Regions from separate parts of the Streptomyces sp. NPDC031340 genome, predicted to be linked through region 1. Evidence: riboswitches for the same ligand, from Rfam matches in the RefSeq annotation. Region 1 holds a riboswitch; the other holds the start of a gene.

Region 1 (4,269 bases):
CGTCTTCGGGGTCCGCTCCGCCATGCCGATGGCGCAGGCCCGGCGGCTGGCGCCGAACGCGGCGTACCTGACTCCGCGCTTCGGCCTCTACCGGGCGATCAGCGAGCAGGTGATGGGGCTGCTGCACGCGCTGTCGCCGCTGGTGGAGCCGCTGAGCCTGGACGAGGCGTTCGTGGACCTGGAGGCCGGGGACGCCGCCTGGGACGAGACGTCGGCGCGACTGGTGGGGGAGCGGCTGCGCGCCGACATACGGCGCGTGACCGGGCTCACCGGGTCCGTGGGCCTCGCCGCCTGCAAGATGCTCGCGAAGATCGCCTCCGAGGAGGCCAAGCCCGACGGGCTCGTGGTGATCGAGCCGGGCACCGAGCGGGCCCTGCTCGAGCCGATGCCGGTGCGGATCCTGCCGGGCGTGGGACCGGCGACCGGGGACCACCTGCGGCGGGCCGGCATCACCACGGTCGGCGACATCGCCGAGGCGGGGGAGGACGAGCTGGTGCGGCTGCTGGGCAAGGCCCACGGACACGCCCTGTACGCCATGGCGCTGGCCCGCGACGACCGGCCCGTGGTGGCCGAGCGGGAGGCGAAGTCGGTGTCGGTCGAGGACACCTACGACGTCGACATCCACGACCGGATCCGGGTGGGCACGGAGGTGCGGCGGCTCGCCGACCGCTGCGTACAGCGGCTGCGCGCGGCCGGGCTGTCCGGGCGGACCATCGTGCTGAAGGTCCGGCGCTACGACTTCTCCACGCTGACCCGTTCGGAGACGTTGCGGGGGCCGACCGACGATCCGGCGGTCGTGCGGGAGGCCGCCGCGCGGTTGCTGGAGTCGGTGGACACCACGGGGGGTGTGCGGCTGCTGGGCGTGGGGGTGAGCGGGCTGGCCGACTACACGCAGGAGGACCTGTTCGCGCAGGCGGCCGGGGAGCGGGAGCGGGAGAGCGGGCCGACGGAGGAGCCCGAGGAGCCCGAGGAGCAGCCGGCGGAGCGGCAGACGGCCCCGGCGGAGCGTCGGTGGCCCGCGGGGCACGACGTACGGCATGCCGAGTTCGGGCACGGGTGGGTGCAGGGGAGCGGACTCGGGCGGGTGACCGTGCGGTTCGAGACGCCCGGCTCGCAGCCCGGGAGGGTGCGGACGTTCCGGGTCGACGACCCCGGCCTGGAGCCGGCCGATCCGTTGCCGTTGGTACCGCTGCTGCCGCTGATACCGGCGGAGGGACCACAGGAGGGGCTGGAACAGGGAGCAGGGGAGGGGCCACAGGGGGCCGGGGAGTCGGCCTATGCCTCGTCCGAGCCCGCCAGCCTGCCGAAGTCGTGGTCGGCGTCGTCGAAGGCGGGCGGCGGGGCCACGTCCAGACCGTAGTGGTGGTAGAGCTGCAGCTCCTGCTCCGGGGAGAGGTGGCGGCCGACGCCGAAGTCGGGAGCGTCCTTGATCAGGGAGCGGTCGAAGGGGACGTGCAGGGCGCCCTCGACCAGTCGGCTGGGCTCCAGTGGGACGAAGGCGTCCCGGGAGAACAGCCCGGTGCGTATGGCGGCCCACTCCGGCATGCCGGTCGCGTCGTCCAGGTAGACCTCGTCGACGGTGCCGATCTTGGTGCCGTTGCGGTCGAACGCCTTGCGGCCGATCAGGTTGCGCGGATCGATGTCGGTCTGCACGGGCCCTCCTCCTGGTCGCATTCGTCATCACTACGAAAGAGCACAACGCGGCGGGCGGCCACTCGAAAGCCGGGGTGTCGTGCCCGCTGGTAGGCTGACTACGGCTGCTGACCCCGTGCGGGAGAGTCCTCCGGACATCACCGGAGGCGCCGAAGGAGCAAATCCTCCCCGGAATCTCTCAGGCTCACGTACCGCACGGACGAGGTCACTCTGGAAAGCAGAGCGGGTGTCGCGACGGCCTCCGCTCTCACCGACGGTGAAAGCCGCAAGCCCTCGGGCGGCCCGGCGAAGCTCTCAGGTTGAGATGACAGAGGGGGAGGCCGTCCGGGTACCCGCGCCGTGGTGCCCCTCGAAGGTCGCGTCAGACCAGGAGGCCTCCGCAATGACCGCCCACCGCATTACGCTCTCCGAGCTCGAGCAGGGCATCCCCTTCGAACAGCGCCACATCGGGCCCGACCAGGAAGCGCGGGCGAAGATGCTCGCCCAGGTCGGGTACGGCTCGCTGGACGAGCTCACCGCCGCCGCGGTGCCGGATGTGATCAAGAACGCCGACGCCCTCGACCTGCCGGGCGCGCGCACCGAGGCGGAGGTGCTCGCCGAGCTGCGGTCGCTGGCCGAGCGCAACCAGGTTCTCGACTCCATGATCGGGCTCGGGTACTACGGCACCTTCACCCCGCCCGTCATCCTGCGCAACGTGCTGGAGAACCCGGCCTGGTACACGGCCTACACGCCCTACCAGCCGGAGATCTCCCAGGGCCGCCTGGAGGCCCTGCTGAACTTCCAGACGATGGTCGCCGACCTCACCGGCCTGCCGACCTCCGGCGCCTCGCTGCTCGACGAGGGCACGGCCGCCGCCGAGGCCGTGGCGCTGTCCCGGCGCATGGGGAAGAACAAGAAGGGGCTCTTCCTCGTCGACGCCGACGCGCTGCCGCAGACCATCGCCGTGATCGAGACCCGCGCCGAGCCGACGGGCGTCGAGGTCGTCGTCGCCGACCTCAGCGACGGCATCCCGGCCGACATCGCCGCGCGCGAGATCAACGGCGTGCTCGTCCAGTACCCCGGCGCCTCCGGTGCCGTACGCGACATCAAGCCGGTCATCGACCAGGCGCACGAGCTGGGCGCCCTGGTCACCGTCGCCGCCGACCTGCTCGCGCTGACGCTGCTGAAGTCGCCCGGCGAACTCGGCGCGGACATCGCCGTCGGCACGACCCAGCGGTTCGGCGTGCCCATGGGCTTCGGCGGGCCGCACGCCGGCTACATGGCCGTGCACGAGAAGTTCGCGCGCAGCCTGCCCGGGCGTCTGGTGGGCGTCTCCGTCGACGCCGACGGGCACAAGGCCTACCGGCTCGCGCTGCAGACACGTGAGCAGCACATCCGCCGGGAGAAGGCCACCAGCAACATCTGCACCGCCCAGGTGCTGCTCGCCGTGATGGCCGGCATGTACGCCGTCTACCACGGCCCCGAGGGGCTGAAGGGCATCGCCCGGCGCACCCACCGGTACGCCGCGATCCTCGCCGAGGGCCTCCGGGCCGGCGGGGTCGACGTCGTGCACGGCGCCTACTTCGACACCCTGACCGTCCGCGTCCCGGCGAAGGCCGGCGAGGTCGTCGCCGCCGCGCGGCGCGGCGGCGTCAACCTCCACCCGGTCGACGCCGACCACGTCCTGGTCGCCTGCGACGAGACGACCACGCGGGCGCAGGTGGGCGCCGTATGGGCGGCGTTCGGCGTCGAGGGCGACGTCGAGGCGCTGGACGCGGTGGCCGCGGACGCGCTGCCGGAGGCGCTGCTGCGCACCGACGGCTACCTCAACCACCCCGTCTTCCAGCAGCACCGCTCCGAGACCGCCATGCTGCGCTACCTGCGCCGCCTGGCCGACCGTGACTACGCGCTCGACCGCGGCATGATCCCGCTGGGCTCCTGCACGATGAAGCTCAACGCGACCACGGAGATGGAGCCGATCACCTGGCCCGAGTTCGGGCAGCTGCACCCCTTCGTGCCCGCCGAGCAGGCGCAGGGCTACCTCACCCTCATCCATGAGCTGGAGGAACGTCTCGCCGAGGTCACCGGCTACGACAAGGTGTCCCTGCAGCCCAACGCCGGGTCGCAGGGCGAGCTGGCCGGTCTGCTCGCCGTGCGCGGCTACCACCGCGCCAACGGCGACGAGCAGCGCACCGTCTGCCTGATCCCGTCCTCCGCGCACGGCACGAACGCCGCCAGCGCCGCGATGGCCGGCATGAAGGTCGTCGTCGTGAAGACGGCCGAGGACGGCGAGATCGACGTCGCCGACCTGCGCGCGAAGATCGAGCAGTACCGCGACGAGCTGGCGGTCCTGATGATCACCTACCCGTCGACACACGGCGTGTTCGAGGAGCACGTCGCCGACATCTGCGCCCAGGTGCACGAGGCCGGCGGGCAGGTGTACGTGGACGGCGCCAACCTCAACGCCCTGGTCGGCCTCGCCAAGCCGGGCCACTTCGGCGGTGACGTCTCCCACCTGAACCTGCACAAGACGTTCTGCATCCCGCACGGCGGCGGCGGCCCCGGCGTCGGCCCGGTCGGGGTGCGCGCGCACCTGGCGCCGTACCTGCCGAACCACCCGCTGCAGCCGGAGGCCGG
Region 2 (4,269 bases), on a different contig from region 1:
CAGACCTGGCCGGAGGACGGGGTCGCGAGCGCCCTGAGCAGCGCCTCGTAGGCGTCGTAGCGCCCGGGCGTCACCTGGCGCAGCATGTGCTCGACCTGGCCGGTCGTGGTGCCGCTGGCGCTCACCTGTACCGCCCCTTCTGAAAGTTGCTGCGGATATGAAACCAGCTTAAGCGCCCGGGGGTCCGGGGCCCCGCGACCGACGGCGAGTACGTGTCCGCCGGGGCCGGTCGCGCGGCGCCCTCACCCCTGCGGGCCGGCTGCCGGCGGGCAGCGGTTACAGGTGATCCCTCGTGTAGAACGGCCTGACCTGGTCGCGCATCCAGACCGCCACCGGGTCGTCGGTGACGTCCAGCAGGACCAGGTTGACCGGCCACCGGGTGGGGGCCTTGGCCAGCGCCCGGCCGAGGGCCTCCAGGGGCAGCGCCCTGAAGTCCCCCTCCCACTGGGACAGCTCCACGCCCACGAACATCACCGGGTCCGCCGTCTCGATCGCGGCCAGGCACCGGCGGGCCGTGGTGACGACGCCGGTGTCGGCGAACTCCGCGGTGGCCGCGGCGAGGAAGTCGACCGGGTCGTCCTGCCAGTCCGGCTCGAAGAGGCGGACGCGGCCGCCGGCTCCGGGGCCGTCCAGCGAGGTGCGGCCGGCGCGGCACAGCTCGGCCACGGCGGCCGGCGGGAGCGGGACGCCGACCACGCCGTCCGGGTTCACGGCGATGCCGATCTGCGGCGGCAGGCCGCGGGCGAACTCGACGGCCGGCGCAATGGTGTACGACATGTGGTTGCCGACGACCTGACGGAACTGCTCCTCCGAGCTGAAGACCGGCACGTAGGCCTGCCCGTCGATCTCGAGGGTGGGCAGGTCGAGGGGGCCGCTGTCCGGGCCGCCGCCGTTGGGCAGCGGCACCCAGAGGAAGCTGCGCCCGAGCACCTCGACGATCCGCCCGCCCGCGGTGGGCACGCCGAGGGAGGCGGAGAGCACCTCCTCCAGTTCGTTGCCGGGCCATCCGCCGTGCGGGTGGGGGTGCGCCTGTGCCGGGATGTCCGCGGGGAAGCCCGCCGCCGGGAAGTCCATCTGCCTACCGCCTGCTTGGAACCTGCTGTGGCTGAAAAGGCTAACGGGTACCACCCGCCGACCGGTCAGCCCGCGACCTCTCGCGCACCGCGCACCGCGCACCGCGCCGCGGCGTGGCGGGTGGCGTCCGACGGCGGGCGCGCGGGCCGCGGTGGGTGGCCGGGGTCAGTCCGGGAAGGCGATTCTGCGCAGGACGCCGGAGGCCGGGCGGTCCAGGAGGATCGCCGAGCCGCAGCCGTCGGGCAGATCCCCGCGTTCCACCGCGCGCAGCAGCCGGGACACGGCCGCGCGGTGCCGGGCGAAGGCGTACCGGGAGACGCCGCGGCCCCGCTCGCGCTGCCCCTCCAGCGCGGCCTCGGGCGCGACGTCGAGCAGCAGCAGGTGCAGCGTGCCGCCGCGGCGGCGGGCCTCCCGGGCGAGCCAGCCGCGCACCCACGCCTGGGTGCCGCAGTCGTGCACGACGACGCCCTCGCCGGAGCGCAGGGCGCGGCGCAGTCCCGCGTAGTGGGCGAGGCGGACCAGGGGGCGGTAGACGGCGTAGGGCAGGAAGCGCGGCATGCGGCTCTCCCAGCGGTCACGGGCGTCCTGGGAGTCGATGCGCAGGCCCGTCACCGCCCGCTTCATCAGGGTGGACTTGCCGCTGCCGGGCAGGCCGGTGACCACGACGACGTCGCGGGAACCGAACAGCAGGGCGTGCGGGCTGCGGCCGGACCGCTCGCGCAGGTCGCGGACGACCGGCGCCGGCCGGGCCGCGCACCGCTCGCGGGCCGGGGCCGTGGGCTGGTCGGGCAGCGCGATAGCCGAGGTCGTCGCATACGCCGTGGGCCTTGTCACCGTGATCGTCCTCCCTGCGGGGGTCAGAGAACTTCTCCCCACCGAATGTAAAGAGAAAGTAATCCAAGCTGTCTCCCGGTTCGGTGCCTTTACGGCCACAGGCCTGTCACAAGTACCGACCGCCCACCATCCGCCGAGGCGTGCAATGATGAGCCCGCCAACTGCATACCGGCCGTTTGAATCCGCGCGGGAGAGTTCCCGGCAGCACGTACGCGTCGCCACGTTCGCGTCGCCACGTGCGCCTCACCGGGACGCCGAAGGAGCAAGTCCCTCCCTTGAATCTCTCAGGCCCCGTTACCGCGCGGGCGAGGCACATCTGAAAAGCGGGCCGCTGTCGACCAGCGGCTCCACCCAAGGTGCAAGCCGTGATCCCTTGCCTGGTCATGGCGAACCTCTCAGGTTCCGATGACAGATGGGGAGGAACGACCTCGCTTCCCCCATGCCCGGCTTCGCTCGCACGGGGGCCCCATCGCCTTGGGAGACGACCGACCGATGAGCAGTACCGAACTCCGTCACACCGCCCTCGACGCCGTGCACCGCTCGCTCGGCGCGACGATGACCGACTTCGCCGGCTGGGACATGCCGCTGCGCTACGGCTCCGAGCGCGACGAGCACAACGCCGTACGCACCAGCGCGGGCCTGTTCGACCTCTCCCACATGGGCGAGATCGCCGTGACCGGCCCGCAGGCCGCCGCCCTGCTCGACCACGCCCTGGTGGGCGACATCGGCGGCGTGCGGACGGGCCGCGCCCGCTACACCATGATCTGCCGTGCGGACGGCGGCATCCTCGACGACCTGATCGTCTACCGGCTCGCCGAGACCGACTACCTGGTCGTGGCCAACGCCTCCAACGCCCAGGTCGTCCTGGACGCCCTCGTCGAGCGCTCCGCCGGCTTCGACGCCGAGGTGCGCGACGACCGGGACGCCTACGCGCTGATCGCCGTCCAGGGCCCCGAGTCCCCCGGCATCCTGAAGTCCCTCACGGACGCCGACCTGGACGGCCTGAAGTACTACGCGGGCCTGCCCGGCACGGTCGCGGGCGTGCCGGCCCTGATCGCGCGCACCGGCTACACCGGCGAGGACGGCTTCGAACTGTTCGTCGCCCCGTCCGACGCGGAGAAGGTGTGGCAGGCGCTGACCGAGGCGGGCGCGCCCGCCGGACTGGTCCCCTGCGGCCTGTCCTGCCGCGACACGCTGCGCCTGGAGGCGGGCATGCCGCTGTACGGGCACGAGCTGAGCACGTCGGTGACGCCGTTCGACGCCGGCCTCGGCCGGGTCGTGAAGTTCGGCAAGGAGGGCGACTTCGTGGGGCGGACGGCACTGCTGGAGGCCGCCGACCGGGCCGCCGCCGAGCCTCCCCGCGTCCTCGTCGGCCTGGTCGCCGAGGGCCGCCGCGTCCCGCGCGCCGGGTACCCGGTCGTCGCCGGCGGCGAGGTGATCGGCGAGGTCACCTCCGGCGCCCCCTCCCCCACGCTGGGCAAGCCGATCGCCATGGCGTACGTGGACGCCGCGCACGCGGCGCCGGGCACCCCCGGGGTCGGTGTGGACATCCGGGGCACCCACGAGCCGTACGAGGTCGTGGCGCTGCCCTTCTACAAGCGGCAGAAGTGACACCGTCGTAGCCGCGCGCGCGTGACACAGCGCACATCGCGCCTGCTCACGCACGTTCTTCGCAGTCCCCCACTCACCAGCACTTCCCCGCGTACAGGAGAATTCAGGCCATGAGCAACCCGCAGCAGCTGCGTTACAGCAAGGAGCACGAGTGGCTGTCGGCCGCCGAGGACGGCGTCGCGACGGTCGGCATCACCGAGTTCGCGGCCAACGCGCTCGGCGACGTCGTCTACGCCCAGCTCCCCGAGGTCGGCTCCACGGTGACCGCGGGCGAGTCCTGCGGCGAGCTGGAGTCGACCAAGTCCGTGTCCGACCTGTACTCCCCCGTCACCGGTGAGATCACCGAGATCAACGAGGACGTCGTCAACGACCCGTCGCTGGTGAACTCGGCCCCCTTCGAGGGCGGCTGGCTGTTCAAGGTGCGCGTCACCGACGAGCCGTCCGACCTGCTCTCCGCCGACGAGTACGCCGCCCACACCGCCGGCTGAGGAGTCGTCCCCGTCATGTCCGTACTGAACAAGCCCCTGCACGAGCTCGACCCGGAGGTCGCCGCGGCGGTCGACGCCGAGCTGCACCGCCAGCAGTCCACGCTCGAGATGATCGCCTCGGAGAACTTCGCTCCGCTCGCGGTCATGGAGGCGCAGGGCTCGGTCCTCACCAACAAGTACGCCGAGGGCTACCCCGGCCGCCGCTACTACGGCGGCTGCGAGCACGTCGACGTCGCCGAGCAGATCGCCATCGACCGGGTCA

The links. Region 1 has a riboswitch for glycine ahead of gcvP (aminomethyl-transferring glycine dehydrogenase). Riboswitches for the same ligand answer to the same signal wherever they lie in the genome.
Region 2: linked by a shared signal. The riboswitch ahead of gcvT (glycine cleavage system aminomethyltransferase GcvT) and the one ahead of gcvP (aminomethyl-transferring glycine dehydrogenase) in region 1 are both predicted to bind glycine.

The regions. Positions count from the first base shown of each region.
Region 1 covers NZ_JBVIIE010000024.1:113,744-118,012, reverse strand. Annotated here, with positions in the region: gene ACZ5GT_RS20505 (DNA polymerase IV) at 1-1,360, shown strand, start outside; gene ACZ5GT_RS20500 (PRC-barrel domain-containing protein) at 1,276-1,653, opposite strand; glycine riboswitch at 1,762-1,857, shown strand; gene gcvP (aminomethyl-transferring glycine dehydrogenase) at 2,036-4,269, shown strand, end outside.
Region 2 covers NZ_JBVIIE010000001.1:29,156-33,424, reverse strand. Annotated here, with positions in the region: gene ACZ5GT_RS00130 (enhanced serine sensitivity protein SseB C-terminal domain-containing protein) at 1-125, opposite strand, end outside; gene ACZ5GT_RS00125 (enhanced serine sensitivity protein SseB) at 277-1,074, opposite strand; gene ACZ5GT_RS00120 (AAA family ATPase) at 1,240-1,908, opposite strand; glycine riboswitch at 2,086-2,218, shown strand; glycine riboswitch at 2,219-2,330, shown strand; gene gcvT (glycine cleavage system aminomethyltransferase GcvT) at 2,401-3,519, shown strand; gene gcvH (glycine cleavage system protein GcvH) at 3,630-4,007, shown strand; gene glyA (serine hydroxymethyltransferase) at 4,023-4,269, shown strand, end outside.